Regions from separate parts of the Paenibacillus sp. MB22_1 genome, predicted to be linked through region 1. Evidence: predicted binding sites of a transcription regulator. Region 1 holds the regulator's gene; the other holds the start of a gene.

Region 1 (15,954 bases):
GGGTTTAGCCCGAAGCTGTGAACCGAAGCCCCAGTAAACGGCGGCCGTAACTATAACGGTCCTAAGGTAGCGAAATTCCTTGTCAGGTAAATTCTGACCCGCACGAATGGCGTAACGACTTGGGCGCTGTCTCAACGAGAGATCCGGTGAAGTTTTAATACCTGTGAAGATGCAGGTTACCCGCGACAAGACGGAAAGACCCCATGGAGCTTTACTGCAGCTTGATATTGGACTTTGATACGATTTGTACAGGATAGGTGGGAGCCTAGGAAGCCGGAGCGCCAGCTTCGGTGGAGGCGCCGTTGGGATACCACCCTGATCGTATCTAGGTTCTAACCTGGTGCCGTGATCCGGTACGGGGACAGTGTCAGGTGGGCAGTTTGACTGGGGCGGTCGCCTCCTAAAGAGTAACGGAGGCGCCCCAAGGTTCCCTCAGAATGGTTGGAAATCATTCGAAGAGTGCAAAGGCAGAAGGGAGCTTGACTGCGAGACTGACAAGTCGAGCAGGGACGAAAGTCGGGCTTAGTGATCCGGTGGTACCGCATGGAAGGGCCATCGCTCAACGGATAAAAGCTACCCTGGGGATAACAGGCTTATCTCCCCCAAGAGTCCACATCGACGGGGAGGTTTGGCACCTCGATGTCGGCTCATCGCATCCTGGGGCTGAAGTAGGTCCCAAGGGTTGGGCTGTTCGCCCATTAAAGCGGTACGCGAGCTGGGTTCAGAACGTCGTGAGACAGTTCGGTCCCTATCTGTCGTGGGCGCAGGAAATTTGAGAGGAGCTGTCCTTAGTACGAGAGGACCGGGATGGACGCACCGCTGGTGCACCAGTTGTTCCGCCAGGAGCACAGCTGGGTAGCTAAGTGCGGACGGGATAAGCGCTGAAAGCATCTAAGCGTGAAGCCCCCCTCAAGATGAGATTTCCCAGTATGTAAGACCCCTTGAAGACGACAAGGTTGATAGGCCTGAGGTGGAAGTGCCGTAAGGCATGGAGCTGACAGGTACTAATCGGTCGAGGGCTTATCCAAAATTCACCCCAAAAAGTGAAGCGGAGGCTTCGGAGAGTACACCGAGTACTTTTCGGGGACCCCGGGAACTGAATAGGGCTAAAATGCAAATCTAGTTTCGTATCCAGTTTTCAAGGATTCAACCTTGAACCGATTTTTAGCTGCACGCCTTTTATAAGGTTTGATTTTTTGCTGAAGCTGAAGTGCGGAAGTAAAAGCAGCGAAAAAATCATGTTTGGTGGCAATGGCGGAGGGGTTCCACTCGTTCCCATCCCGAACACGACCGTTAAGCCCTCCAGCGCCGATGGTACTTGGACCGAAGGGTCCTGGGAGAGTAGGACGCTGCCAAGCAAAGAAGAAAGAGCACTGCCGATGATCGGTGGTGCTCTTTTTGTGTTTGACTTGTGCTTACCCCGAGCTGGAAACCTGCAAAAGTACAGTTTTTTTCGGAGAAATCTCGATTTCTCGGTCAAAGCCTGCAAAAGTGCAGTTATTTTTCTCGATTTAGGTCAATTCGAGCAAATCGGCGCAAAAAGCCTGCACTTTTGCAGGCATTCCAGGCAAAACGGCCACTCCCCCTCAAAATAACTGTATTTTTGCAGGAATCGCCTGAAGATGAAGGACACGCTGTGCTAAAGGCACCAACTGGGCTGTGTTCTCATACGCTTTAGCACGAATATTTTGTAAGCGTAAAGTCCACACTGGAACTGAAACTGTAGCCCCTCTTGGCAAATCATCAAATTATGGTATAATGTTTATAAAGTCAAAGAAAGTCAAAGTCAACAGAACAGAACCGGATCACAGTGCGCCCTATAGGTGATTACCTGCATCCGGTGCGATGCTCTTAGGCCATGACAGCGTCCGTTCTTGATGATGCGATGTGCCTCGCGGGCCATGACCAATTCGACGCGATAAGCATCTTATGTCATAGCAAGCGGCCAGCATCCGTTCTTGACGATGATATGTGCTTCTTCGCCCATGGCAAGCAACCGATTTTGACGATTGCGATGTGCCTCCAAGCCAAGACGCGCATCCATTCTTGACGACTTTTAGTGGTGTCAAACCGCAACATGAGATACACGTATGGAATAATGGAGGATGAGTGATGCGTAATATCTCCGATATCATCGAAAAATATCTCAAGAGTATTTTGCATGAAAGTCCTGAGGGGATTATAGAGATTCAACGTAACGAACTTGCCGACCAATTTTCCTGCGTGCCGTCGCAAATTAACTATGTCATCAGCACCCGTTTTACTCTGGAGAAGGGGTATCTGGTCGAGAGCAAGCGCGGCGGTGGCGGTTATGTTCGGATTCGGCGCCTGCAACTGCCGGGACCATCATCGCTGCACACCCACTTGCATGAATCGATTGGGGAAGAGATCGGGCAATCTGCGGCGGAAGGATTGATTTATCGCCTGGAGGAAGCCCGTATTTTGACCCCTCGGGAGGCCGCAATGATGCGCTCGGCGATATCCCGCGATGTGCTGGCAGTGAAACTGCCGTATCGCGACCAGATCCGGGCAAGAATGATGCGAGCGATGTTAATCTCATTGTTGAGTTAACAGCATGATGTAACACAAATACAGGTTTAAGGATCTGCTGTCTTAGTCTATCCCGTAAGGAGGGACGTGCGATGCAATGCCAAGAATGCGGCAAACGCCCGGCAACCTTGCATTTTACGAAAATCGTGAATGGTGAGAAGACGGAGTTTCACTTCTGTGAAACCTGCGCCAGGGAAAAAGGGGAGCTGATTCCCGGCACCTCGGGCGGCTTTTCGATTCATAACCTGCTGTCGGGCTTCCTTGATTTAGGCCCGGCGACCAAAGGTCAGATTTCCGGGCACAGCACACCAGAACATCTGCGCTGCGAAGAATGCGGTATGACGTATTCCCAGTTCAGCAAAATCGGGCGTTTTGGGTGCAGTTCTTGTTACAAATATTTTAATGATCGTCTGGATCCGCTGTTTAAGAAGGTCCACGGCAATACCGTTCATGTCGGGAAGGTGCCAAAACGGATCGGCGGTCATATTCAAGTAAAACGTAAGCTCGAGGATCTTCGCCGTGAGCTGCAATACCGGATCCTCCAAGAGGAGTTCGAGGTGGCAGCAGCGCTGCGGGACCAAATTCGCGAGCTTGAGAAGAACTTATCTGCAGAGTAGGAGGGATGTAGGGTGACCAATCTCCGATTTACCGAACAGCCGCTGAGCGAATGGATGAGCCGCAAAGGGAAAGAGTCCGATATCGTTATGAGCAGCCGGGTACGGATCGCCCGCAACATCCTGCACCATCCCTTCCCGATGTTGGCCACCAACACGCAATCGGAAGAGGTGCTGAAGCTTCTGCAGGGGGTTCTAAGCGATAAAGCACTCCAGGCTCACGGCAAGCTATACCCGGTGCTTCTTGCAGACTTGGATGAATTGGATAAACGAGTACTGGTTGAGAAGCATTTGATCAGTCCGAACCTGGCGAATGACTCCAGAAATGGAGCGGTCTTCATCAGCGAAGATGAGAGCCTGAGCATTATGGTGAACGAAGAGGATCATTTGCGCATCCAGTGTTTATATCCGGGGCTCCAGGTTCAAGAGGCTTGGGAAAAAGCGACGGCAATCGACGACATTTTCGAATCCCATGTGGATTATGCCTTCGACGACCGGCGCGGATACTTAACCAGCTGTCCGACGAATGTAGGAACCGGACTTCGTGCTTCGGTCATGATGCATTTGCCGGCACTGGTGCTGACGCAGCAGATCGGGCGGATTTTATCTGCGGTATCGCAGGTCGGCTTAACTGTCCGCGGGATCTACGGCGAAGGCAGCGAAGCGATGGGTAACTTGTTTCAAATCTCAAATCAGATTACACTAGGACAAAGCGAAGCTGAGATCATCGAAAATTTATACGGCGTGGTTCTGCAGATCATTCAGCATGAGAAGACGGCGCGTGAGAAGCTGATCAGCGAATCGCGGCTGCGCATGATGGACCGGGTGATGCGCTCCTACGGGATTTTGTCCCAGGCGTACATCATCGACTCGAAGGAAGCCGCCCAGCGGCTGTCGGATGTCCGGCTCGGCGTTGACTTAGGGTTAATCGAAGGCGTATCAACTCAAGCGCTAAATGAATTGAACGTCATGACGCAGCCCGGTTTTTTGCAGAAGAAATTTAGCAGCAGCATGTCCCCGGGGGAACGGGATATGTACCGCGCCAAACTCATTCGGGAACGAATGGGAAAATAACGGGTAGTACCAACTATGGAGGTGTAGGAGAAGATGATGTTTGGAAGATTTACGGAGCGTGCGCAGAAGGTGTTGGCACTAGCTCAAGAAGAAGCCGTAAGACTCGGACATAACAATATCGGTACAGAACACGTACTGCTCGGCCTGATCCGTGAAGGCGAAGGCATCGCCGCCAAGGCACTGATCGGATTGGGTCTGGGACTTGAGAAAATACAGGATGAAGTGGAAACGCTGATCGGCCGCGGACAAGAGCAACCGACCAATATCGCTTATACACCGCGTGCCAAGAAAGTGATCGAGCTGTCCATGGATGAAGCGCGTAAACTCGGCCATACGTATGTTGGGACAGAGCATATTTTGCTCGGCCTGATTCGTGAAGGGGAAGGCGTAGCGGCCCGCGTCCTGAACAACCTTGGCATCAGCTTGAACAAAGCGCGCCAGCAAGTGCTGCAGCTACTGGGCAGCAGTGAGGCCGTATCCAGCCATCACGGCACCCCAACGAACGTGAATACCCCAACGTTGGACAGCTTGGCCCGCGACTTGACAGCTGCGGCTAAAGAGGGCAATTTGGATCCGGTGATCGGCCGCAGCAAAGAAATCGAACGGGTGATCCAGGTGTTGAGCCGCCGGACGAAGAACAATCCGGTGCTGATCGGGGAACCCGGCGTCGGGAAAACAGCCATCGCTGAAGGTCTCGCGCAAAAGATCATCAACAACGAAATTCCGGAGACGCTGCGTGACAAACGTGTCATGACGTTGGATATGGGCTCCGTCGTTGCGGGGACGAAATACCGCGGTGAGTTTGAGGACCGCTTGAAAAAGATCATGGACGAAATTCGCCAAGCCGGGAATATCATCCTCTTTATCGACGAGCTGCACACGTTGATCGGAGCCGGCGGCGCAGAAGGCGCCATCGATGCTTCGAACATCTTGAAGCCGGCGCTGGCACGCGGCGAGCTGCAATGCATCGGCGCAACCACGCTGGATGAATACCGGAAATATATCGAAAAAGACGCCGCGCTGGAACGTCGTTTCCAACCGATCACGGTGGATCAGCCGTCGGTCGAAGAAGCGATCCAAATCCTGCACGGGCTGCGTGATCGCTATGAAGCGCACCATCGCGTGAAAATCACCGACGAGGCGATCGAGCAAGCGGTCAAATTGTCCGACCGCTACATCCAAGACCGCTTCCTGCCGGACAAAGCGATCGACCTGATTGACGAGGCGGGGTCTAAAGTAAGGCTCAACTCGTACACGGTACCGCCGAATCTGAAACAGCTGGAAAGCCGCCTGGAGGACATCCGCAAGGAGAAAGACGCGGCGGTGCAAAGCCAGGAATTCGAGAAAGCGGCGGCGCTTCGTGATACAGAACAGAAGATTCGCGAAGAGCTCGACACGACGAAGAACCAATGGAAAGAAAAACAAGGACGCACCGATTCCGAAGTTACGCCGGAGGATATCGCCCAAGTCGTTGCCAGCTGGACGGGAATTCCGGTTAACAAGCTGAAGGAAGAGGAAACCGAACGCTTGCTCAATATGGAGAAAATCCTGCATGAGCGTGTCATCGGGCAAGAGGAAGCCGTGAAGGCGGTCAGCCGGGCGATCCGCCGGGCACGTGCAGGACTCAAGGATCCGAAGCGTCCGATGGGCTCCTTTATCTTCCTGGGTCCAACCGGGGTAGGTAAAACCGAGCTGGCTCGCGCACTTGCCGAAGCGATGTTTGGCGACGAGAACGCCGTGATCCGGATCGACATGTCCGAGTACATGGAGAAACACTCCACAGCCCGTCTCGTTGGCGCACCTCCAGGATATGTCGGATATGAAGAAGGCGGCCAGTTGACCGAGAAAGTGCGCCGCAAACCGTATTCCGTTGTCCTGCTGGACGAAATCGAGAAGGCGCATCCGGAAGTGTTTAATATTCTGCTTCAAGTGCTGGAAGACGGCCGGTTGACCGACTCCAAGGGCCGTGTGGTCGATTTCCGCAACACGCTGATCATCTTGACCTCGAACGTGGGCGCTGATGCGATCAAACGCAATACACGTCTCGGATTCACCGCGGTTCAAGATGCGGGCGCGGATTACGAGAACATGAAGGGCAAAGTGATGGAAGAGCTGAAGAAGAGCTTCCGTCCGGAGTTCCTGAACCGGATCGACGAAATTATCGTCTTCCATTCGCTCGAGGAGCAACATATCGGTCAAATCGTCACCCTGATGTCCGAAGAACTGCGTAAACGCCTGCGCGAATACGATGTCGACTTTACGCTGACTGATCGGGCGAAGGCGTTCCTGGCGAAGGTGGGCTACGATCCTGCGTATGGCGCACGTCCGCTCCGCCGGGCAATTCAGAAGCATATCGAAGACCGACTGTCCGAAGAACTGCTGACCGGCAACGTGAAGAAAGGCGACTCGTTGACGATTGACGAAGAAAATGGTGAACTGAAGGTCGAACGTACGGGAACGTTCATCAAAAATGCGTAACTTGTGTAAAAAATGTAGTTAAATTCTACAAATCCGTAACGTTAAAGCCGATGAAATAAGTGAAAGGCAGCTTCCAAAGCGATGCTTTGGGGCTGCCTTTTTTAAATCCTGCCGCCATGGCGGCCGTGGTCTCATAGCTTTCGATCAAAGCGAAAGGGTGGTAAAATTTTAGTAACCCTAACGATACGGTGTCTGCTAAGTCTGTAAAATATTGCAGAGGCGAGAAGGAGAGATAAATGGTTAAAGTAAAACATAAGTTTTTTTGCTCCGATTGCGGTTATGAATCGCCCAAATGGTATGGAAAATGCCCGGGCTGCGGCGCTTGGAACTCCATGGTCGAAGAAGTGGAGAAACCCGTCAAAACGCAGGGAATGACTTCCGGGATTTTTCATGCGAAAGAAAAGCCGGAATCGATCATAAATATAGAGAGCGGCAAAGAACCGCGAATTCAAACGGGCATCGGGGAATTAAACCGGGTGCTTGGCGGCGGTGTCGTGCCGGGCTCGCTGGTCCTGGTTGGGGGAGATCCCGGTATCGGGAAATCGACCCTGTTGCTGCAGACCTCGCATGAAATGGCGCGCAGCGGCCTGAGAGTCTTGTATATCTCAGGGGAGGAATCCGTCCGCCAGACGAAGTTACGGGCGGAACGGTTGGGAGCCTTGTCTGCGGAACTGTTCGTCTTGTGCGAAAGCAGCATGGACGGGATCGAAGAAGCGATCGAACAGGTCAAACCGAATTTCCTGGTGATCGATTCGATCCAGACGGTTTACTTGCCGGAGGTTACCAGCGCTCCCGGAAGTGTATCACAGGTGCGGGAATGTACTGCAAGGTTTATGCGGATTGCCAAAGGGCAAGGCATTGCCACGGTGCTGGTCGGTCACGTGACCAAGGAAGGGGCGATCGCCGGACCGCGTCTGCTGGAGCATATGGTCGATTGCGTGTTGTATTTCGAAGGCGAACGGCATCATTCCTATCGGTTGCTTCGGGCCGTGAAGAACCGCTTTGGTTCGACTAACGAAATTGGCATTTTTGAAATGAACGAATCCGGCCTGGCGGAGGTGGCAAATCCGTCGGAGCTGTTTCTATCCGAACGGCCGCTCGGCGTGGCGGGCTCCACTGTCGTTGCCAGCATGGAGGGGACGCGCCCGATGCTGGTCGAGCTGCAGGCCTTGATTTCAGCCACCCATTTTCCTTCGCCAAGACGGATGGCCACGGGGGTAGACTATCAGCGGATGAACCTGATTATCGCCGTCCTTGAGAAGCGAATGGGGATGTTCCTGCAAAATCAGGACGCTTACGTCAACCTGGCCGGCGGGGTGAAGCTGGATGAACCGGCGGTCGATCTGGCCATCGCGGTAAGTGTAGCTTCAAGCTTCCGCGACATCCCAACGAAGCCGTATGACGTGTTCTTTGGAGAAGTTGGTTTGACCGGCGAAGTGCGGGCAGTTTCCCGGGCGGAGCAACGCGTGAAGGAAGCGGCCAAGCTGGGCTTTAAACGAGTCATTTTGCCGGAGAAGAGCATGAAAGGGTGGAAAGGTCCGCAAGGGATCCAATTAATAGGTGTAAATACCGTTGCAGATGCGCTAGCTGTTGCGTTAGATTAGGGGGCATTAGATGATGAAGGAAACTACCCATGCAGAGAAAATGAACGAATTGCTGAAACTTGTCGCACCGGGAACGGCTTTTCGTGACGGACTCGAAAACGTGTTACGGGCCAAAACCGGTGGTCTGATTGTTGTTGGTTACAGCCCGGAGGTCATGGAAGTCGTTGAGGGCGGCTTCTCCATCAACTGTGATTTCTCGCCGAACTATCTCTATGAGCTGGCCAAAATGGACGGAGCCATTATCCTTAGCGAAGACTTGAAGCGGATACTGTATGCCAATACTCAACTGATCCCCGACTCCTCGATCGCTTCCTCGGAAACAGGGATTCGGCACCGTACGGCTGAACGGGTGGCCAAACAGACCGGCAAGCTGGTTGTATCCATCTCCCAGCGCCGGAACATCATCACGCTGTACCAAGGGGGATTGCGATATGCCCTGAAGGAGATCGGCGTGATCCTAACGAAGGCGAACCAGGCGATTCAGACGTTGGAGAAATACCGCTCCGTTCTGAATCAAGCCTTAACGAACCTGACAGCTTCCGAGTTCGAGGAGCTTGTGTCCTTGCCAGAGGTGATCAACGTCATTCAACGGGTGGAAATGGTCATCCGGATCAAAATGGAGATCAAACGGTTCATCAATGAATTGGGAACCGAGGGACGTCTGATCAGTATGCAGATGGAGGAGCTGGTCAGCAACATGGAGGAAGAGGCATGGCTGTTGTATAAGGACTATGCCAAGGATGACAGCGATGAAGCGATTCGAGAAATTATTATGGGGCTGAAGCGCTCCACCGACGATGAACTGCTGGATGATAACCATATTACGAAGCTTTTGGGCTATCCTTCTTCCGCCGCAACTTCAGAGGAGTTGATCTCACCGCGCGGGTATCGGGTGTTGAACAAAATTCCGCGTTTGCCGAATGTCATCATTCACAACCTGGTCGAACGGTTTGGTCGTTTACCCAATGTGATGATGGCCAGCATTGAGGAATTGGATGAAGTTGACGGGATCGGCGAAGTGCGAGCACGCTCCATCAAAGAGGGGCTCAAACGCTTGCAAGAACAGGTATTCATTGACAGACAAATCTAAATCACCTATCATCAATGAATGGTTCAGGAATATCTACTCGAGGTGAAGAGATGATTACAAAATCCCTTCCGAACCTGTTTACCTTAGGTAACATGGTTCTCGGAACGCTGGCGATTCTGCTGGCAATGGAAGGCCGATTTAGCTTGGCCGCCATTATGGTAATTGTCGCGATGCTGCTCGATGGGTTAGACGGACGGGTTGCCCGTGCTCTGAACGCCCAAAGCGAGTTCGGCAAAGAGCTCGATTCCTTATCGGATCTCATTTCATTTGGTTTGGCTCCAGCACTGATTATGTACATGATTTCCTTTCACAGCATTCCTTCCGGCGTCGCTTGGGCAGTGACGATCATCTTCCCGATGTGCGGGGCGTTGCGGCTGGCCCGGTTTAACGTTCAGAAGGGAGCTCCCGGATACTTCATCGGGTTGCCGATTCCGGCTGCAGGCGGGGTTCTGGCAACACTGTCGCTGTTTTACCGGGAAATTTCGGCACCATACTTTGTGGTATCCATGATTCTGTTATCGTATTTGATGATTAGCACGGTAAGATATCCGAATTTCAAAAAGATCGGCTTACCAAAGAGAACCATCGTGTATACGCCGCTGGTTGTAATTTTTGCGGTGGTGATCGCCGTCGTATTTCCGGATCAGACAGCCAAGTTGATTTTTATCCCATTGGTCATTTACGCGGCATACGGTCTTCGGCAGAACATCAACCGGCTGCTTCGCCGCAAACATCAGGACGATGAAGACAATGATGCTCAAGAAGCGTATCGTCCCAAACGATGAGAACAACCAAACAACCCCACCAATAAGAAAAAAGGCATGGATCTCCCGCGGGCGGAAAGGATCGATGCCTTTTTGATTTCCTCTTACGATTGCATTTTCCCCATTACCTAAGTACAAGATACGCTTACGATAAGTTAAAAAACCCCAGCGTGGCGCATTTTTGCGATTCGCGCTCCACGATCTCTTCCATGTTAATATCCAGCAAATTGCAAAGGGCGGACATATAGAAAAGGTTGCGTCCAAGCTCATTAGTAATGACATCCCGGCAATTTTCGCACAGCTCACCATGGACGTGCTTGGCGATTGTTTCTTTCGCTTGCTGCAAATTCATGCCTGGTTCGAAGTCTTGTTTGGTGGCGTGCAGCTCGATGCAACCGCATTCGGTTACGGATTTGGTCACGGAACGGACGGCAGCGGCGTTGGTTTGTCCCATCTTCGACAAGACATCCAACAGGCTGCGGTGACGGAGCAACAGTTCAGAAACTTGGTCTTGAAAAGACTGTAGGCTTGGTGCGCTCATTTTCCATCCACCTCAATATTATGAATTGAATTCATTATATTCCACCTTTTCCTTCAAGATCAACCTGAAATCCCATCGTTATGGGGTGCATTTGGATTTTCGTTGGTACTTTTTTGGAAAAAAGTGAGGGTCCAGGATTAGGTGCTCTGAAATTGGTTCATACTGGCTAAAGAAGATACTTATTCAGGAGGTGAAGAGAGACGTGCTGAAAAAATACTCGATGATTCTAGCTGGTTTATGCGGGGCCTGGTTCGGTTATACGACCGGCGGCTTGTCCGGTGTGTTACCGGGGGCTGCGAGCGACTGGTTTCGCGAAATGAACCCGATCGCAGCTAATTTGATCTGGGCTGCGGCTGGTGCGCTACTGTTCTTGTTCCTGTTCTCTATGGCTGCAGACGTCGTTTCTTCCAAAGTAAAAACATGGATTGCCGCTTTAACGCGGATCCCGATGAATGAAATGGCTGCCGGTGCGGCCGGTTTGACTGCGGGACTTCTTCTTTCCTTAATGGTCTACCCCCTGCTGTCCTGGCTCGGCACGCTGGAGAGCATGGCGCAATTCGCGGTATCGGCGCTGTTTGGCTACATTGGGCTCTACGTTGGGCTGGCGAAGAAGGAAGAGCTGTCCTCGCTTTGGAAGTCCGGTAAATGGGGGGCTCCCGCTCCGGAAGAGGAGCGCTGGGCAGAGGAACACAAAATTTTGGATACGAGCGTGATTATCGACGGACGAATTGCCGACATCTGTAAAACCGGCTTTATCGAAGGAACGATTGTCATTCCGGAGTTCGTACTGGAGGAGCTTCAGCATATCGCCGATTCCTCGGATTTGCTCAAGCGAAACCGCGGGCGGCGGGGGCTGGATATCCTGAACAAAATCCAGAAAGAGCTGGACGTTAAGGTTATGATTTATGAAGGGGATTTCGAGGAAATCTCCGAGGTGGACAGCAAGCTCGTCAAACTGGCCAAGGTCCTGCAGGGGAAGGTCGTGACGAACGATTTTAACTTGAACAAGGTGTGCGAGCTGCAGGGCGTATCTGTGCTGAACATCAACGATTTGGCCAATGCGGTCAAACCGGTCGTGCTGCCTGGTGAAGAAATTATGGTTCAGGTGATCAAGGACGGCAAGGAGCACGGACAAGGGGTCGCTTACTTGGATGACGGGACGATGATCGTCGTCGAAGGCGGACGCGACTACATTGGCACCATTACGGAGGTGCTGGTGACCAGTGTGCTGCAGACCTCGGCGGGACGAATGATTTTTGCCAAACCAAAACTGTTGGAAAAAGCCCAGTAATTCGGTATGATGGAATTAACTGCGCTGCACTAGCTGCGGTGCGGTTGAATTCAGTTAAAGGTGAGGCAGATCATGATAGGGTTGCAAGCAAGCGGCGATACGGGAGTCATCGTGGTGGCGGCAGGCCGCGGCACACGGATGGGGACGGTGGAAAGCAAGCAGTATCTTCTGCTGGACGGGAAGCCGATCTTTATTCATACGCTGGAGGTGTTTCGGCGTCATCCGTTGATCTCGCAAATCGTGCTTGTCACCGGGAAGCAGGATGTGGACCGGTGCCGGTCATGGATTGCCGAATATGGCATAGGCGAACAAATACAAATTATTCCGGGCGGGGCTGAGCGTCAAGACTCGGTGCGCCAAGGCTTGCTGCATCTCAGCACGCCTTGGGTACTGGTGCATGACGGCGTCCGCCCTTTTGTCACGAGTGAGCAAATCACGGCTTGCTGCGAAGCCGTAAGAACGCATGGCGCGGCCGTCCTTGCCGTACCGGTGAAGGATACGATCAAGCAGGCGGACGCGCAGGGCTTTGTCGCAGCGACCCCGGACCGGCGCAGCCTGTGGGCGATACAGACACCGCAGGCTTTTCAGCGTACCGATCTGCTGGCGGCCCATGATCGGGCCGTGGAGGAAGGCTTCGTCGGCACCGACGACGCGATGCTGGTCGAACGGCTGGGCATCCCCGTCAAGCTGGTGGAAGGGGCCTATGACAATATTAAAATCACGACGCCCGAGGACCTGGATTACGCGGAGTTTATCCGGAGGAAGAGGCAGGGGTAAAGTTCATCGCGGAGCGACTGAGTGAATTCAAGATTCAATGTCGAGTTCACCTCCTCGAGCTGCTTCGTGATTAAAAGATGACTGGGAGAGGGTAGAGGATGTTTAGAGTAGGACAAGGCTTTGACGTGCATCAGCTCGTGGAGGGCAGGCCGTGTATTATCGGCGGGGTGCATATCCCATATGAGAAAGGCTTGCTGGGGCACTCGGACGCCGACGTGTTGTTGCATGCGATCAGCGACGCCATTTTGGGGGCGCTGGGGTTAGGTGATATCGGCCGCCATTTCCCGGATACCGATCCGGCGTTTAAAGATGCGGATAGCGTGGTATTGTTGCAGCGAGTATGGGATATGGCTATTGAGAAAGGGTACCGCATCGGCAACCTGGACGCAACGATTATTGCACAAAAACCGAAGATGGCCCCGCACATCCCGCAAATGGTGGAGGTTATTGCCCGCACCCTGGGCGCCGAGCCGGAGCTCATTAACGTAAAGGCTACGACCACCGAGCAGCTCGGGTTTGCTGGACGCGGTGAAGGCATTGCGGCGCAATGCGTTGTCTGTCTGGTTCAGAATGTGTTATCATCATAAGCTTGTGAGGTAGTATTTTCGCTAAAGGATAGAGCCTTGACGGCAACGTCTTAAAACTAGGGAGGGGATTGGAATGGCTGAAGTACGCGTGCGCTATGCGCCGAGTCCAACGGGTCATTTACATATCGGGAACGCCAGAACGGCGTTATTTAATTATTTGTTTGCCAGACATCACGGGGGGAAATTCATCATCCGCATCGAAGATACGGACGTGAAGCGCAACGTGGCCGGCGGTGAGGAGAACCAGCTGACCTACCTCAAGTGGTTGGGCATGGATTGGGACGAAAGCGTAGATGTCGGCGGGAACTACGGACCGTACCGGCAAACGGAGCGTCTGGATTTGTATCGCCCGCTGGTGCAGGATTTGCTGGACCGGGGGCTTGCTTATCGTTGCTACTGTACGGAAGAAGAGCTCGAGAAGGAACGCGAGGAGCAGATGGCTCGCGGCGAGACTCCGCGATACTCCGGGAAATGCCGTCACCTGACGCCGGAGCAACTGGCTGCATACGACGCGGAAGGCCGCCAATACAGCATCCGATTCCGTGTACCGGAAGGCCGTACGTTTACGTTCGACGATTTGGTGAAAGGGCCGATTTCGTTTGAATCCGACGTCAGCGGGGATTTTGTCATTGTGAAAAAAGACGGCATCCCAACCTACAACTTCGCCGTAGTGCTGGACGATCATCTGATGAACATCACGCACGTGCTGCGCGGAGAGGACCACGTGTCCAATACGCCTCGTCAGTTAATGATCTATGATGCGTTTGGTTGGGAACCGCCGGTATTTGGGCATATGACGCTGATCGTCGGGGAGAACCACAAAAAGCTAAGCAAACGCGACGAATCGGTCATTCAATTTATCGAGCAGTACGATCAGCTCGGTTATTTGCCGGAAGCGATGTTTAACTTTATCGCCCTGCTTGGCTGGTCGCCGGAAGGGGAAGAGGAGATTTTCAGCAAGGATGAGCTGATTTCGATCTTCGATGCGAACCGTTTATCGCGCAGCCCGGCGGTGTTTGATACGAACAAGCTGGCGCACCTGAACAATCATTACATCAAGAACGCCGATCCGAAGCGGATCGCTTCGCTGGCTATCCCGCATCTGCAACGGGCTGGACGGCTACCGGCCGAGCTGTCGCCGGAGCAACAAGCATGGGCCGAGGCGCTTGTTGCGTTGTATCAAGAGCAAATGACGGCTGCTTCAGATATCGTGGAGCTGTCGGAGTTGTTCTTCCGCAGCGAGCTGTCGGTGGACGAAGAAGCAGCTGCCGTGCTGGCCGAGCCGCAAGTGCCAAGCGTGCTGTCGACGTTCTTGGCTAAGGTTGAAGGCCTTGCCGACTTCAGCGTGGAGAACATCGGCGCCGCCATCAAAGAGGTGCAGAAAGAGACCGGCAGCAAAGGGAAAGGCCTGTTCATGCCGATCCGCGTGGCGTTGACCGGCCAAATGCATGGCCGTGACTTGAACCAGACGATTTTCCTGCTAGGCCGGGACAAGGTCGTTGATCGGTTGAAGGCGCGGATCGCCGCTTTGTAGGGCGCCGGGCGGCTAGGTCAAAGCTGACTTGGGAGAAGAGTTCACACGGTGCATATCGATATTGCGCTAACGCTTGCCACAGCACTTATTTAGGCGAAACGAACGAGTTTTCTGTTCTAACGCTTGTTAGTGTGCTTATTGTGGCAAATTATGCTCATTTCCTTGCTGAAATCAAGGAATAAGGTGTCTGGCAAGAGTTAGCGCTGAATGTACCCTTTTTTTGCTCGAATAACGTCTGTGATCAGCGTTAGAAGGGATACATTTTTTTCGGGCTACCATTGTCAGTAGGACGTCCATTAGGTAATATTAATGCAGATAGACCTTGCAACTAGAACCATGGCGGCAGACCGCCGTCTTTAGAGCCAAAATGGCATAGATCGGGAGAAGTACGCGATCAGCCGTATCGACCAGAGAGGATAACCGGGACCCTTCAGAGCGGACCACGCAAAGAAGATACCAGGCTGGAAGTTATCCGGATATGTGCTGGCGGAAATGCACCCGGGAGCCGCGAATGCGAACACGCCTTGAATGAGGCGAAGGTAGCTTTCGCCGTTTTGTCCGCGTTAAGGACCTTAAGAGGGAGGAGTCGGCTTAAGACAAAGGCTTGATTGAACCTGTGATGGGCATCAACCGGCCCCTGAGGCTAACTCATCCAAAGCAGAGTGGAACCGCGTCGTCAGGCGTCTCTGCAGCGTAAGCTGCAGGGGCGTTTTTTTTAGATATCAGAAAGTATAAACTTCGGGGGATTGGCATCCTGATATCGCAAGAAAAACTTCCGCTAAACGCGGTCTGTCTACTTTGAATGTACGTCGATAGACGTTTTTCTTATTAGGTATCTGTTTGCGATAGGAAAAGAAGGTGGGGAAGACTATGTTCAAGAGAATCCGATCCGATATCCAGGCGGTGTTCGACAACGACCCGGCGGCACGCAGCTGGTTCGAAGTGATCTTTACCTATTCCGGTCTGCATGCGATTTGGAGCCACCGGATTGCGCACTTTTTCTATCGTCACCGCTGGTATACGACGGCACGCATCATTTCGCAGGTCAGT
Region 2 (15,954 bases), 910 kb from region 1:
CGTATACACTTCGGGGGTTACGGGGATTGCGTATAACAAGAAATACGTGAAAGACGAGATCGACAGCTGGGAGGACCTGTGGAATCCGGAATACAAGGGCAAGGTCATTTTGCTGGACGATAACCGCGAAGTAATTGGTATGGCCTTGAAAAAGAACGGCTATTCCAACAGCTCCACCGACGAAGGTGAAATCACGACGGCTGTGGAGGATTTGAAGAAGCTGCTGCCAAGTGTGCTGGCTTTCGATACCGACAACATCAAGCAAAAAATGATTCAAGAAGAAGGCTGGATCGCCACCGTATGGTCGGGTGACGCTTCCTACATTGCCCAAGACAATCCGGATGTCGCTTATGTAGTACCTAAGGAAGGCGGCACGATCTGGTCGGATAACTATGCGATTCCGAAGGATTCGAAGCATAAAGAGCTGGCCGAGAAGTTTATCAACTTCATGCTCGATCCGGAAATTAGCGCGAAGAACTACGAAGCGATCGGATACAGCGATCCGAATGTGAAAGCAGCGGAGTTCCACAGCGAAGAATACCGGAACGACAAGATGATTAACCTGTCAGAGGATGAGTTGTCCCGTACCGAATGGCTGAGTGACGTAGGCGATAAGCTGCAGCTGTACGACCGGTACTGGACTGAATTGAAGAGCGGCCGTGAGTAATATCGGCTTACATTTTACAATAGCGTCAGGCGCTTTCCTTGAGGGAAGGCGTGCTGGCGTTTTTGCGTACATGAATTTTTGCCACCCGGGTCATAATTTAGGTATTAACCGATAGAGGGTGGCGATAACAAGTGAAGCGTAACACGGTAGAAATGATCACTTTGCTGATGACCGCAGGCTTGATGATATCCGGCTTAGCCGTTGTTCCGGCCGAAGCTGCGCCGCAGTCTCCAGTCGAGATCAGCGGGAAGGCGAATGAGGCAGGCTCGGCGCTTGTGCAGGAGCGGCAAGGCGTCAAAATCACGAACCATACGATCGAGAAGAAGATTCCGGAAGCGTCGATTAAAGTCGACTATCCACAGCTGAGCGGATTAAAGCACAAGTCGGTGCAGAAGAAGATCAATAAGCTGTTCAAGAACAAGGCGGAAAAATTTGTGGCTAATGCGCTGAAGGAAGCGAAGGCGGGCCAGCCTTCAACCCCCAGCGGGAACCCCTATGAGTATGTCGGGACTTACAAAGTGACGTACAACCGCGACGGGGTGCTCAGTCTTTATCAGGACTGGTACTCTTACACCGGCGGTGCGCACGGGATTACCGTACGTGACGGCTTGACCTTCCGGCTGGATAACGGAAAGCTGCTGACGCTGGACGAGCTGCTCCGGGCAAACCCGAATTACCGCAGCATCGTCGATCCGGAAATCGCCAAGAAGCTGCAGGAAACGGAAGGTTACTTCGGTAACTTCAAAACGATCGGCTCGAATCCGTCATATTATGTGAAGGATGAGGGCGTGACGATCTTTTTCCAACTGTACGAATACTTGCCTTATGTGTTTGGTTTCCCGGAATTTTATTTCCCGTTTAGCCAGCTGCTGCCGCCGGGAACGAATCCGTTTGATTTCAAAACACGCTGAAGCTTTATCGAATCAATGTTAAACGCCCTCTCGGCTGCATTCGTGGCTGAGGGGGGCTTTTTTAATCGGTCAAGGGCCCATATTCTCTCTTGCGTTTTCCGATAAAACGTTTACAATATTAAGCAGCATACTAATGTTAACGTTAACAATGAGTTGAACTAAATGAAGGGAGAATGGGAAATGGCGAAGAAATTTTTAGGGGAAAACTTTCTGCTGAACAGCGAGACGGCGGAGAAGTTGTATCATCAATACACGAAGGAACTGCCGATCATCGATTATCACTGCCATTTAAGCCCGCAGGAGATCTACGAAAATAAGACGTTCCGCAACTTAACCGAGGCTTGGCTGGGCGGCGACCATTACAAATGGCGGGTGATGCGGGCCTGCGGCATCGACGAGGAACTGATCACCGGTGGGGCGGACGATTACGACAAGTTTCTCGCCTGGGCGAAGGTAGTGCCGCAGCTGCTGGGGAATCCGCTGTACCATTGGACGCACTTGGAGTTGCAGCGTTTTTTTGGGATTGATGAGTTGCTGAATGAGGAGACTGCACCGATCATCTGGGAACAAGCGAACGCCCAGCTGCAAAGTGAAGGATTTGGCGCGCGAGATTTGATTACGAAGTCGAAGGTGACGGTGGTCTGCACTACGGATGATCCGGCGGATTCGCTGGAGTACCATTTGAAGATCAAGGAGCTGGAAGGCTTCGATACGTTGGTGCTGCCGAGCTTCCGACCAGACAAGTTCCTGGAAATTAATCGCGATACCTTTAAACCTTGGCTGGCGAAGCTGGAGGCGGCGGCGGGTAAGTCGATTCAGGGATATGGAACGCTGTTGGATGTGTTACGGGAACGGATCGACTTCTTCCATGAGGCCGGCGGGCGCGTATCAGACCACGCGCTGGATACGCTGGAATACGAGGAAGCGACGCTGGAGGAAGTGGAAGCGATCTTTGCTAAGGCGCTGAGTCAGGGTTCGGTGACGCCGGAGGAGGAACGGAAATACAAATCGTATACGATGGTGTTCCTTGGCAAGGAGTACGCCGCTCGGGGCTGGGCGATGCAGCTGCATATCCATGCGTTGCGGAACACGAACACGGCGATGCTCCGACGGCTGGGTCCGGATACGGGCTATGATGCGATTAACGACGGGCCTCTGGCCGAAGCGCTGGCCCGGTTGCTGGACGCGATCGAGCAGGAGAGCGGGCTGCCGAAGACGATCCTGTATTCGCTGAACCCCAATGATTACTGGGCGCTGGCCAGCATCATGGGCAGCTTCCAAGGCGGGGGCGTTCCTGGTAAAATCCAATTTGGCACCGCTTGGTGGTTCAACGACAACAAGGACGGTATGATTCAGCAGATGCACACGCTGGCCAACTTCGGCGTGTTGTCGCAATTCATCGGGATGCTGACGGACTCCCGCAGTTTCCTGTCCTATACGCGGCATGAATACTTCCGCCGCCTCTTATGCGACGTGCTTGGCGATTGGGTGGAGCGCGGCGAGGCGCCGGAGGACTATGCTCTGCTGGGCCGGATCGTCACGGATATTTGCTACGGCAATGCTAAGCGGTATTTTGCTTTTCCTGAGGCATAGAAAGGATTGACGCTGTTGTATGTCCGCTACGATCAAAGACATCGCCAAGCTGGCGAATGTCTCGCATATGACGGTTTCCCGGGCGCTGAACAACAGCCCGCTGATTAAGGAGGAGACCAAACGCAAGATTATGGAGATCGCTGAGCAGCTGAACTACGTGCCGAATTATAACGCCAAAAGTTTGGTGCTGCAGCGTTCGCATACGATTGGGTTGTTTTTTACGAGTATGGTTCAAGGGACGTCCTCCAGTTTCCTGGCAGAGGCCATCCGCGGTGTGAGTCAGGAGGTTGGTGTCCAGTACAACTTGTTTCTGCGGGGGATCGACGATTTTGAGGACTTTAGCTCGATCCATCAGCGACGGTTCGACGGCATTCTGCTCATGAGCCAAAGTGAGCGTGACGACACGTTTATTCGCCATGTGCGAGAGCAGGGGATTCCTTTGGTCGTGCTGAACCGGAATGCGGGTGACTCGACCATCGTTAATTTCGTGTCCAATGACCGGGCAGGAGCTTACGAGTTGACGCAATACTTGGCGGGCCGTGGGCATACACGCATTGGCCTGGTGGAGGGGATCGCCGGCTACAAGTCGACGCAGGAGCGCAAGGAAGGGTATTTGCGGGCCATGAAGGATGCTGGCCTGGCGGTAAGGGAGGAATGGCTCGTCGAGGGCCGCTACGACGTGGAGAGCGGTTATCTGGCGATGCACCGGTTGCTGGCGTTGCCGGAGCGGCCCACGGCGGTGTTCTGCTGCAACGACGACATGGCTATCGGTGCGATGAAGGCAGCGACAGAGGCGGGAATGCGGATTCCGGCGGATGTCTCGGTCGTTGGCTTTGACGACATCGGCTTCTCGCATTACACGAATCCGCCGCTGACGACGGTGAAGCGGCCGATTGAGCAGCTCAGCCGGATGGGCGCGCGCAAAATCCTCGAGCTGATCGAGGGGCCGCCGGCCGGCGGGGAGCTAGTTCTGCTGGATACGAAGCTGGTTCGGCGTGAGTCGGTGGAAGAGCTGCACCCTCATTTGTAGGTGCGAGCGACTCCGGTATGGAGTAAAACAAAACCCGCCAGAAAGGGTTCACTTTCTCGGCGGGTTATTTACATGCATGCGGCTTAACCGACTTCCACGGGCACGAGCTTGAACTCGTTCACGTCCGCTAGACCGCGGTTGGTGATACGCAGCTCCGGAATGACCGGCAAGGCAATCAGAGAAAACGTCATGAACGGCGCGTTCAGTTGGCAGCCGAGCTGCTTCCAGGCGGCTTCGAGCTCTTTCACCTGGGCGACCACCGTCTCCAGCGGCTGATCGGACATCAGGCCGGCGATGGCCATCGGCACGGCGGCGAGCACTTGGCCGTTCAGTACGGCGATCATGCCGCCGCCCAGCTTCGCCAGCTCATTCGCAGCAAACGCCATGTCCTCGGGATTCGTACCCATGACGATGAGATTGTGACTGTCATGCGCAACGGTAGAGGCCACGGCCCCCTGCTTGAGTCCAAAGCCGCGCGCGAAGGCGAGGGACAGCTCGCCGGAACCGCGGTGGCGGTCGATGCAGGCCAGTGTGGCGATGTCCTGCTCGACGGCCGGACGCACGACTCCCTTCCCGTCAACCGGAACGGTTGCCGTTCCCTTCGCCGTGCGGGCGCTGTTCTCGATCACGTCGACGACGTGGATCGTCGTTTCCGTCTTGGCGCTGGCGCTGCGGTAGAGGAAATCGTCGGCGGTCAGCGGACGCGCCAATTTCACCGAAGCGCGCGCCTGCGCCGGGTACGGGTACGCCGGGAACGGGACGCGGAGCTGCCCGGCGTCGTAGGCGACCTTGCCGTCGGCGATCACGGTCGACGGCTCCATCCGCCGCAGGTCGCCGATCAGCAGCAGGTCCGCGCATTTGCCCGGCGCAATGCCGCCCACGTCGCCGTCGACCTTGAAGTACCGCGCCGTATTGATGGTTCCCATCTGGATCGCGGTAACCGGATCGACGCCCTCTTCAATCGCCCGGCGCACGACATGGTTCATGTGGCCTTGCTCAATCAAGGTTTGCGGATACACATCGTCGGTGACGAGCATAATGTTCGAGGTATTCACCTTATCTTCGGTGACCACCTTGATCACTTCCTTGACGTCATGCCATGCTGAGCCCTCGCGGATCATCAGGTGCATCCCGAGGCGCAGCTTGGCGAGCCCTTGCTCCCGGGTTACGGTCTCATGACAGGAAGTCACACCCGAGGCCAGGTAGGCCTGAAGCATGCGCTCGTCGTCACTCGGAAAATGTCCGGTGACGGTTTTGCCTGCTTCCATTGTGGCTTGGATTTCGCCGAGCATTTTCGGGTCTCCGTATACGACGCCGGGGAAGTTCATGACCTCGCCCAGCCCCTCGACGCCGTCCCAGGTCATCCCGTCGGCGATATCGCGGGTGTCCAGCGACGATCCGGCATCCTCCAAATGATCGGTGGCCGGTACACAGGAAGGGAATGTAGTATACACCTTAAGCGGCAAGCCTTGGCCCTCCTCATGCATCCAGCGCACGCCCTCCGCTCCAAACACGTTGGCGATTTCATGCGGGTCCATAAAAATACCGGTCGTTCCTTTGGGAAGCGCAGCCTTGGCGAACTCAGCCACCGACAGCATGGTGCTCTCCACGTGCATATGCCCGTCCAGGAGCCCGGGAACGATGTGGCGGCCTGCCGCATCGATCACAACGGTGTTCTCGCCGATCGTGTGCGCGGCGTCCCCCACGAAGGCGATTCGCCCTTCAGCCACAGCGACGTCCGTATTCGGCAGCAGCTCTCCGGTATAGACGTTGACTAAGGTGCCGCCCTTAACCACCAAATCGGCTTTGGCTTTGCCCATGGCGACATCCGCCAACGTACGGCTTACTTCATACAATTTTTTTCTTTGTTCCATCTCCCGGTTCGCTCCTTTAAAAAAGTCGTTCAAAAAGTCATCCTTCTAACGCTTACCACCGACCTTATACCCGCCAAAATCACGATGTTGAAAGTATAACGCTTGCCAGAATGCTTATTTACCAAATATCCGCCTGAAAATAAGCACTTGCGTCGAAATAGTGCTTCTCAGCGTCGTTAGAGCCGCGGGCACGCCAATTTTGCCAACATAGCGCTTCTCATCAGCGTTAGAGCAGAAGGGCTATCTCGAGGTGTGTGCCTGTAGCTTGTATTCTGACCTTTTGAACTCTCTCGTTAAGTTATTTAAAGATAAATATAACAAGAAAGGCCGCTCCTCGAACAGCACTTTCTGTTCGAAGAGCAGCCTTTTCTGTATAGCCTTAAGCTTTGGCCGGATTCACTTTCTCGATGACTTGGTCGATCAAGCCGTATTCCTTCGCTTCTGCCGCGCTCATGAAGTAGTCGCGGTCGGTGTCCTTCTCGATCCGTTCCAGCGGTTGGCCGGTGCGTTCCGAGAGGATTCGGTTCAGTTTATCGCGCATCTTGAGGATACGGCGGGCGCGGATCTCGATGTCCGTCGCTTGACCTTCCGCTCCGCCGAGCGGTTGATGGATCATGATTTCGCTGTTTGGCAACGCATAACGTTTCCCCGGTGCACCTGCGTTCAACAGGAAGGCGCCCATCGAAGCGGCCAGCCCAACGCAAATCGTGGAGACGTCCGCCTTGATAAATTGCATCGTATCATAAATCGCCATGCCGGCCGTAATGGAACCGCCAGGGCTGTTAATGTATAGGTGGATGTCCTTGGTTGGATCTTCCGCGTCCAGAAACAGCATCTGGGCAATGATGGAGTTGGCAACAACATCGTTTACCTGGGAGCCCAGGAAAATAATCCGGTCTTTGAGCAGACGGGAATAAATGTCATAAGCGCGTTCGCCGCGATTGCTTTGTTCTACGACCATAGGAATATAACTCACCGATAAAACCTCCTTAAATTTAGGCTGTTCAACTGGAACGCCCCGTCGAATGGAATGGTTTGGGATTCATCGTTTCCATCAATCTAAGAATTGACGGAAATGATGGGGATTAATCTCATCATAAACAATTTATTTGAGAAAGTCAAAGAAAGTCAAACTCAAGGTAATAAAAAAGTCCAGAAGACTTGTGTCACAGGACTTTGAATGTGCAATATATGGCGCGCCCGCGAGGAATCGAACCTCGATCTCAGGCTCCGGAGGCCTACGTCATATCCATTGGACCACGGGCGCAAATTTAGCGAACAAAATAGATTATATGACATTTTGTCTCAAAACGCAAGGTGTAGATCCAAATAAAATAGGGATTGTCATGAAAGCGTTTCTATGATAACTTGAGGAATATATAAAAACGTTTTTATAGACAAGGGTGTAATCAGGGATGGGGAAAGTCACCATTAAGGATGTAGCCAAAGCAGCAGGGGTTTCCATCTCTACGGTATCCAACGCGCTCAACGATGTGGATGTGTTGAATCCGGAGACCAAATCCCATGTGCTGAAGGTCGCCAAGCAGCTCAATTACGTACCGAACTTAAACGGGAAGCAGCTCAAGTCGAAGAAGACGAATATGCTTGGTTTTTTTACGACGAGTGTATCCGGACCTTATTTTTACATTTTGGTGGAGTCGATGGCGCGCGAGAGCGAGCGGCTGGGATACGGTTTGCATGTCATGGTTACCGCCGATAAGCAAACGATTATCAGCAATATCATGGGCCGCCGGGTGGATGGCGTGATCATCTACGAAGAATTGCGGGTCGATGACCAAGATATCGCGATGATGGAGAAGGACAAGATCAAGGCGGTATTTCTGGATCGGGTGATTCAGAAGGAAACGATGGGGACCGTGATTTTTAATTCGTATGCGTCCGCTTATGAAGCGACCAAATACCTGATCAGCCTGGGCCATAAGAAAATCGCCTACATTTCCGGCGTTGATACGATGTACGACAGCGTACAGCGGAAAGAGGGATATCTCGCGGCCTTGCGGGAGCATCAGCTGCCGATTGATGAGGATTTTATTGTGCAGGGGTATTTTGAGGAAGAGAGTACCTACAATGCGATTCGGGCGTTTATTCATAAGCATCCGGGCAAAGTGCCGGACGCGATTCTGGCCGGCAACGATTTAAGCGCCATTGGTTGTATTAAAGCGTTACGTTCGTACGGCCTCGAGGTTCCAAGGGACATCAGCGTCGTAGGGTTTGACGATATTGATATTGCCCAGTATTTTACGCCGCCCCTGACCACGGTTCGCAATCCGATCGCCAGACAAGGGATCTTGGCGGTCAATCATCTGGTGAACATGATTAAGAAGCAGGAGCAGGGGAAGGTGCAGAAGCTGGACGGGGAACTGATCGTGCGAGGCTCAAGTCATGTTCGTTTAAGCTAAGAGAAGCGGAGACGAAGGTGATCTTGAGCTCAGCGGAAAATGTAAGCGGTTAACTACAGGGGTTCTGTTGACGAAAATAAAAACGTTTTTATCCATACGGGATAAAGAGAGGAGCGCAAAATGGCGAAGTCAGCTGCGTCAGCCAAAAAGCCGATGGGATTAAGAATGAAGCAGTTCTTTATCGATTTCGGCAGGCAGTGGGAAATCCAGTCAATGATCTGGCCGGGCATCATTTTTATGATTATTTTTTGCTACATTCCCATCTACGGACTTACGATCGCTTTCAAAAATTATACGGTCATCGATACGTTAAGCTCCGCTCCATGGGTAGGTTTGGACAACTTCAAAATTATCGCCACCGACAAATACTTCTGGGAATCCGTGGTGAATACGCTGGGGATCAGCTTCCTGAAGCTGGCCATCGGCTTTGTGATCCCGATTATTCTCGCGATTATGATCTATGAGGTCGGGTTGGGCCGGTTTAAAAAAATCGTGCAGACGATCTCGTACCTGCCGCACTTTTTGTCCTGGATCGTGCTCGGCGGGATGCTCATCACCTGGTTCTCGACCACCGGGATGTTCAACCAGATGCTGCTGGACTTGGGCTTGATCTCGAAGCCTCAGAACATTCTGCTTGATCCGGGCAAGTATTGGTGGATCGCGGTGCTGTCGGATGTTTGGAAAGAGGCGGGCTGGGGAACGATCCTGTACCTCGCCATCATGGCCAAGATCGACCCGACTTATTATGAAGCCGCGAAGATCGACGGGGCGAGCCGGCTCCGGCAAATTTGGAACATCACGCTGCCCAACATGCGGATGATTATTAGCTTGAACCTGATTCTGACCATCAGCGGTCTGCTGGGTTCCAACCTGGACCAGACCTTGGTGCTGATGAATTCCCAGAACCGCGAAAAGGCCGAGGTCATCAACTCCTACGTATACCGGATGGGGATGACGCAGGGGGACTTCTCCTACGCGACTGCCGTCGGACTTGGGGTTTCGGTTGTATCGGTCATTTTGTTGGTGCTGGCGAATAAGGTGACCAGCAAACTCAACGATAATCAATCTGTCCTGTAAGGAAGGAGCAGCAGCCATGAATCGAAAGGTGCTCAAACAGGATCTCGACAGCAGAATCTTTGATACGGTGAATGCTGTGATCCTGATCTTATTTACGATCATTATTGTGATTCCACTCTGGAATGTCATCGTTTCTTCCTTCAGTTCGGGACGAGCTCTTGCCGAAGGAGGGTTTGTCTTCTGGCCTAAAGAGTTTTCTCTGGAGAACTACCAGGCGGTGTTTCGGGACGATACGATTTGGCAGTCGTTCCTGATCTCCGTCCTCAAGACAGTCATCGGCGTTGTGACCCACGTCTTCTTCTGCGCGATGATTGGCTACGGTCTCAGCAAGAACAATGTACGCGGCCGCAAGCTGTACGTGACGATGGGCGTCATTACGATGTTCTTCTCGGGCGGTATGATCCCGACGTACTTACTGATTAAATCCCTGGGGCTGCTGAACAGCTTCTGGGTGTATATCATTCCGGCTTTGTTCAGTTATTACGATGTCGTGATCTTGATGAATTTCTTCCGCAATGTGCCGGATTCCCTGGAGGAATCGGCCAAGATTGACGGTGCCGGCGACTGGAGAATCTTCTTGAAGATCTTTATCCCGTTATCGATGCCGGCCTTGGCTACCATCGCTTTGTTCAACGGGGTAAGTCAATGGAATGACTTTATGACAACCAAGTTGTACATCACAGATGAATACCTGTACCCGCTGCAAATGAAGCTGTACGAAATCATCGTACAGTCCCAGACCCAATCGATGCAGAACATCGCGGGTTCCGTCGTCATTGAAACGACAACCAAAGGAGTTCAACTCGCAACAATTGTGATTACGACTTTGCCGATTGTTGTGATTTATCCATTGTTACAAAGATACTTCATCTCGGGCATGATGCTGGGGGCGGTGAAGGAGTAACGCATCCGCATGAAACGCTAGGCTTGATGTGCGAGTTGGACTAGCTGTGCTTCTTACAAAAAAAGGAGGGTACAACGAATGCTTAAGTTGAACAAAAGTCTTGCAAGAAAAGGGATGACCGCATGCGCTGCACTGCTCACCGCTGCGCTGATCGTTACCGGCTGCGGCGGCTCCGGCGGCGGTTCGAAGGCCGCAACAGAGGTATCCTTGGAAGATCGGTATACCTTGGACCCGAACACGCCGGCATGGAAGCTGGACAAGAAAGAAGAGCCAACCCAGCTGACCTGGTACGTGAACGCCGATTGGTGGAATACCGATTTCGGCAATGATGTGGTCACGAAGAAGATCAAGGAAGATTTGAATATTGATATCAAATTTATTACCGGCGACGATACCAAGCTGAATACGTTTTTTGCCGGAAGCGACATGCCGGACTTGATTACCGTGTTCGATTCCAATTCGGCCGTTGTGCAGAAGGCTTCTTCCTGGGCCTTGCCGCTGAACGAGCTGGCGGAGAAATACGACCCTTATTTCAACAAAGTCGCCGCGCAAGATACGCTCAACTGGTTTAAGCAAGCGGACGGCAACACGTACGGTTACCCGAACTACTCCAACACGCAGGCCGATTATGACAGCGGTAACATTCCAGCGAAGACGGCTTTTGTGATCCGCAAAGACGTGTACGAAGCGCTGGGTCAGCCTAAGATCGGTACGCCTGAGGAATTCAAAAATGTGATGCAGCAGATTAAAACCCAATTCCCAGATCTGATTCCGTTTGGATTTAACTCAATTGGCGAGGGGACGGGCTCCTTGGGGGATGTGTTCCAAGACTTCCTCGGAGTTCCGCTGGAAACGGAGAACGGCGAGTTCTACAACCGTAATTTGGACGAGGATTATCTGACTTGGCTCAAGACGTTAAATGAAGTGCATAGAGTTGGCAATATCAGCGACGACAGCTTTGCCGATGACGGCCCTGCTTTTGAAGAGAAAGTGAAAGCCGGCAAATACGCCACGATATTGCTGGACGGAACGCCGCAGCAAGGCGGCAACCTGCAAATCTTCGCCACCGCTCATCCGGATCAAGCCTACCTGGCAATCGATGGACCGCAAAGCACGGTGGGCAATACGCCTAAGCTGAACCAGTCCGGGATTACCGGCTGGATGATCAGCTTTATCACGAAGCAATGCAAGGACCCGGCGAAGGCGATCCAAATTTTCACGTACCTGTTGGATGAAGAAGGGCAAATGCTGATGAACTACGGCATCGAAGGCGAGACCTACACGAAGAATGCGGACGGTACGGTTCAATTTACGCCGGAAGTGAAAGAACTGCAGCAGAAGGATGCCGATAAATTCAAGAAGGAATACCGCTTGGGCGAATTCATGTTCTTTGGCCATGACCGTCACAAAGCGCTCAGCGCCGATGCTTTCCCGGATTCCATCAAGCAAATGCAAGAGTGGGGCAAAGGAAAGCTGTACCCTCACTTCGTCCTTGAAAATATCAACCCGGATGCCGGATCTCCGGAAGCTCGCTCTTTGACGGCGATTAACACCACTTGGAACACGACGCTGGTCAGCTTGATCCGCGCCAAGAGCGACGAAGAATTCGAGAGCACGCTCAACAATTACAAGAAGTTCCTTGAGGACAACGGTTGGGATAAAATCGTGCAAATCCGTACGGAGAAAATGAAAGCCAATAAAGAAAAACTCGGCCTCCAGTAAACCGTGGCCATTAATCGAAGTGGAGGGAAACAGCATGCGTGAGCTTGACATTTATTATTCCACTGGAGAAAAATCACTCTTCGTCCGTACAACGGAGGAACAGCTGAGGCCGGCGGATTCCGATGCCGGGGATGTCGAGGTCCGATTAGACGAAAGCGTCAACTATCAGACGATGGATGGGTTTGGAGCGTCTTTTACCGATTCGGCCGCCTATCTGATTCATCAGGTGCTTCCTGAAGAGCAGCGTTCTTCCTTGATGAAGAAGCTGTTTGACCCGGAGGAGGGAATTGGCTTATCCGTGCTGCGCAACCCGATGGGGGCCTCGGATTATGCCCGGTTCTTCTATAGCTACAACGATTTGCCCGAAGGTGAGTCCGATCCGGAAATGCAGCGGTTCTCGATTCGTCACGACGAAGTCGATGTCATTCCGCTCTTAAAAGAAGCGCTGGCCTTAAATCCGTCCATCAAGCTGTTTGGCTCCCCCTGGAGCGCACCGGGATGGATGAAAACCAGCGGTTCAATGATCGGCGGGGAACTGAAGAAGGAGTATTACGAAGCTTACGCGAACTACTTTGTCCGTTATATCGAGTCTTACGCCAAGCACGGTTTATCCATATATGCGGTGACGCCGCAGAACGAACCGCTTTATGTGCCGGGACATTATCCGGGGATGCTGATGACGGCTGAGATGCAGACCGATTTCGTGAAAAATTATCTGAAGCCGGCTTTTGTGAAGCATGGCTTGTCCACGAAGATTTTGGCGTATGACCATAACTGGGATCGGCCGGATTATCCGCTGACTGTGCTGAAGGAAGTGGCCGAAGCGGTCGACGGAGTAGCGTGGCACTGGTATGGAGGGGTAGCCTCGGCGCAAAGCCAAGTGAAGGAGGCCTTCCCGGGCAAAGAGGTTCATTTTACCGAAGGCTCTGGCGGGGAATGGATTCCGGCGTTTGAACCGGCGTTCTCCAATGTTATGCGGACGGGAATCGAGATATTGCGAAATCACAGCCAATCATTGGTGCTCTGGAATATGGCTTTGGATGAGCAAAATGGTCCGACTGTACCAGGCTTTGGCCGCAGCACCTGCCGCGGGATCGTGACAGTGAACCAGCAGACCCGCGAGCTCGAGTATACGCTGGACTACTATGCACTGGCCCATTTCAGCAAAGTGATCCGTCCGAAGGCCGTAAGAATCGCCGCCGAGTCGGGACAGCCTTCGATACGTTCCGTCGCGTTCCGCAATACGGACGATTCGATTGGGGTCGTATTGTTTAATGACGGCGAGCAGGCCTCTGATGTTCGCTTGCGTCTCCGGGGAACCGAGCTGCCGAGTTTCCGGATGGAATCAAAAAGCGCTTTGTCGATCCGACTGACCAATTGAGAAATTGAGAAACGAGGAATAAGTAGACGAGGCTCTCCCTATGCGGGAGGGTCTTTTTTTCTATGAAAACAACCGATCTGCTTTGCCGCCATCCGCAATTTTGCTGAGACACAGCAGGCCTATTTTCGACAACTCTCTGATCCAAATGTCAGGATCTTACGGGATTCTTTGTGCCTAGGGGTATAACTGCTCGGAAGAAAGTAAATGATACGGACGTCAGGCTTGCAACTAAGGAGATTATTGAGTAAAATAACAGTGGGACTTAAAAAGTTATCCCGGGACATTTTAAGGCCAGGAGATGGAGAGAGAAGACGAAGCTTGCAGGAGTGGAAAGCATGCGAAACATATTAGAGATTCAAAAGCAGCTTCTTCCTGATCTCATGGACATTCTCAAGAAAAGGTACACCATACTTCACCAGATCATGTTGTCTGATGTCATTGGCCGTAGAACCTTGGCGAATTCGCTGGACATGACGGAGCGTGTGTTGCGTGCCGAAACAGATCTCCTGAAGGCCCAGGGCCTGATCGAAATCGAGAATATAGGCATGAGAATCAGCGACGCGGGACGGCGATTGCTTGAGGATTTGGAGCCGGTCGTCAAAGAATTGTTTGGCCTCTCCAACTTGGAGGAGACGATCCGTCAGCATTATGGGCTGCGCAAAGTAGTGATTGTACCTGGAGATTGCGAGGCCTCCCCGCTGGTGAAGCGGGAACTGGGGCGAGCAGGTGCCAAAGCGCTGCTTAGTGTAATGCGCGGGGATGAGGTGGTCGCGGTAACCGGCGGCACTACGCTGGCGGAAGTCGCGGATCAGCTGAATCCGCCGCCTAACGTCACGATGAAGCAGAGCTGGTTCGTACCGGCACGCGGGGGTCTTGGCGAGAGCCTGGAAATCCAAGCGAACACGATTGCTTCCGGTATGGCGAAGCGCGTGGGTGCGGGTTATCGTTTGCTGCATGTCCCCGATCTGTTGGGGAAGGAAGCTTACGAGTCGTTGGTACACGATCCGAATATCCAGGATATCGTGGACATGATCCGTCAGGCGCGTATCGTAGTGCACGGGGTCGGAGACGCTATGGAGATGGCGCGCCGGCGCAAGCTGGAGCCAAGCATGGTCGAAGAAATCCGAAGAGAAGGCGCGCTCGCGGAATCATTTGGATATTACTTTAATGAAGACGGCGTCGTCGTGCACAAAATGCTGACCCTGGGCCTGCGTCTCGAGGATATCATGCGAACCGAGACGGTGATCGGCATCGCGGGCGGCAAGAGCAAAGCAAGAGCGATCCATGCCGTATTGCGGTTTGGCCAAGAGGATATCCTAGTGACCGACGAAGCGGCGGCACAAGAGATCGTAAATGAGTTGATCAACGGCTCCGGGAATAAATAGGTTTACTCATGACGGGTTTTATCGGGCCTGTCTTGAATAATAAAAAATCAAACACTGGGAGGAACTATCAATGAGTGTAAAAGTAGGGATTAACGGTTTTGGACGTATTGGACGCCTGGCTTTCCGCCGCATTCAAAACGTTGAAGGGATCGAAGTCGTAGCAATCAATGACCTGACAGATGCAAAAATGTTGGCTCATTTGTTGAAATATGATACAACTCAAGGCCGCTTCGAAGGCGACATCGAAGTACATGATGGATTCTTCAAAGTAAACGGCAAAGAAGTTAAAGTTCTGGCTAACCGCAACCCTGAAGAATTGCCTTGGGGCGAGCTTGGCGTTGACATCGTTCTGGAGTGCACAGGCTTCTTCACAACGAAAGAAAAAGCTGAGCTTCACCTGAAAGGCGGCGCGAAGAAAGTTGTTATCTCCGCTCCAGCTACCGGCGACATGAAAACCATCGTTTACAACGTAAACCATGAAATCCTCGACGGTACGGAAACGGTAATCTCCGGTGCTTCTTGTACGACGAACTGCTTGGCTCCAATGGCTAAAGCGCTGAATGACAAATTCGGTATCGTTCAAGGCTTGATGACAACCATCCACGCTTATACTGGCGACCAAAACACGCTGGATGCTCCGCATGCGAAAGGTGACTTCCGTCGTGCTCGCGCAGCTGCTGAAAACATCGTTCCTAACACCACTGGTGCTGCAAAAGCAATCGGCTTGGTTATCCCTGAACTGCAAGGCAAATTGGACGGCGCTGCACAACGCGTACCTGTTCCAACTGGTTCCTTGACTGAGCTGGTATCCGTTCTGAAAACGAAAGTAACTGCTGACGAAGTTAACGCTGCAATGAAAGCTGCTGCTGACCCAGAAACTTTCGGTTACACCGAAGACGAAATCGTATCTTCGGATATCAAAGGGATGACTTTCGGTTCCCTGTTCGATGCAACTCAAACGAAAGTATTGACTGTCGGCGACCAACAACT

Evidence for each region. The regulator CtsR, encoded in region 1, represses protease genes until heat stress. The targets are predictions, from matches to a motif close to ATGGTCAATAAAGGTCAAACA.
Region 2: clpP (ATP-dependent Clp endopeptidase proteolytic subunit ClpP) is a predicted target of CtsR. The motif match lies at 7,190-7,210, and genes of this name have one in related genera.

Annotation. Positions count from the first base shown of each region.
Region 1 covers NZ_JBLADV010000002.1:626,309-642,262, reverse strand. The annotation lists rRNA gene ACL02P_RS14830 (23S ribosomal RNA) at 1-1,028, shown strand, start outside; rRNA gene rrf (5S ribosomal RNA) at 1,242-1,358, shown strand; gene ACL02P_RS14820 (CtsR family transcriptional regulator) at 2,113-2,571, shown strand; gene ACL02P_RS14815 (UvrB/UvrC motif-containing protein) at 2,643-3,167, shown strand; gene ACL02P_RS14810 (protein arginine kinase) at 3,180-4,238, shown strand; gene clpC (ATP-dependent protease ATP-binding subunit ClpC) at 4,272-6,716, shown strand; gene radA (DNA repair protein RadA) at 6,953-8,320, shown strand; gene disA (DNA integrity scanning diadenylate cyclase DisA) at 8,334-9,410, shown strand; gene pssA (CDP-diacylglycerol--serine O-phosphatidyltransferase) at 9,461-10,195, shown strand; gene ACL02P_RS14785 (hypothetical protein) at 10,320-10,715, opposite strand; gene ACL02P_RS14780 (PIN/TRAM domain-containing protein) at 10,918-12,006, shown strand; gene ispD (2-C-methyl-D-erythritol 4-phosphate cytidylyltransferase) at 12,079-12,783, shown strand; gene ispF (2-C-methyl-D-erythritol 2,4-cyclodiphosphate synthase) at 12,882-13,370, shown strand; gene gltX (glutamate--tRNA ligase) at 13,444-14,904, shown strand; gene cysE (serine O-acetyltransferase) at 15,775-15,954, shown strand, end outside.
Region 2 covers NZ_JBLADV010000002.1:1,531,870-1,547,823, forward strand. The annotation lists gene ACL02P_RS19025 (ABC transporter substrate-binding protein) at 1-667, shown strand, start outside; gene ACL02P_RS19030 (DUF3298 and DUF4163 domain-containing protein) at 799-1,578, shown strand; gene uxaC (glucuronate isomerase) at 1,759-3,171, shown strand; gene ACL02P_RS19040 (LacI family DNA-binding transcriptional regulator) at 3,191-4,201, shown strand; gene ade (adenine deaminase) at 4,285-6,075, opposite strand; gene clpP (ATP-dependent Clp endopeptidase proteolytic subunit ClpP) at 6,455-7,051, opposite strand; tRNA gene ACL02P_RS19055 (tRNA-Arg) at 7,268-7,342, opposite strand; gene ACL02P_RS19060 (LacI family DNA-binding transcriptional regulator) at 7,491-8,495, shown strand; gene ACL02P_RS19065 (ABC transporter permease) at 8,616-9,572, shown strand; gene ACL02P_RS19070 (carbohydrate ABC transporter permease) at 9,589-10,476, shown strand; gene ACL02P_RS19075 (sugar ABC transporter substrate-binding protein) at 10,555-12,198, shown strand; gene ACL02P_RS19080 (glycoside hydrolase family 30 protein) at 12,233-13,579, shown strand; gene ACL02P_RS19085 (sugar-binding transcriptional regulator) at 13,915-14,964, shown strand; gene gap (type I glyceraldehyde-3-phosphate dehydrogenase) at 15,035-15,954, shown strand, end outside.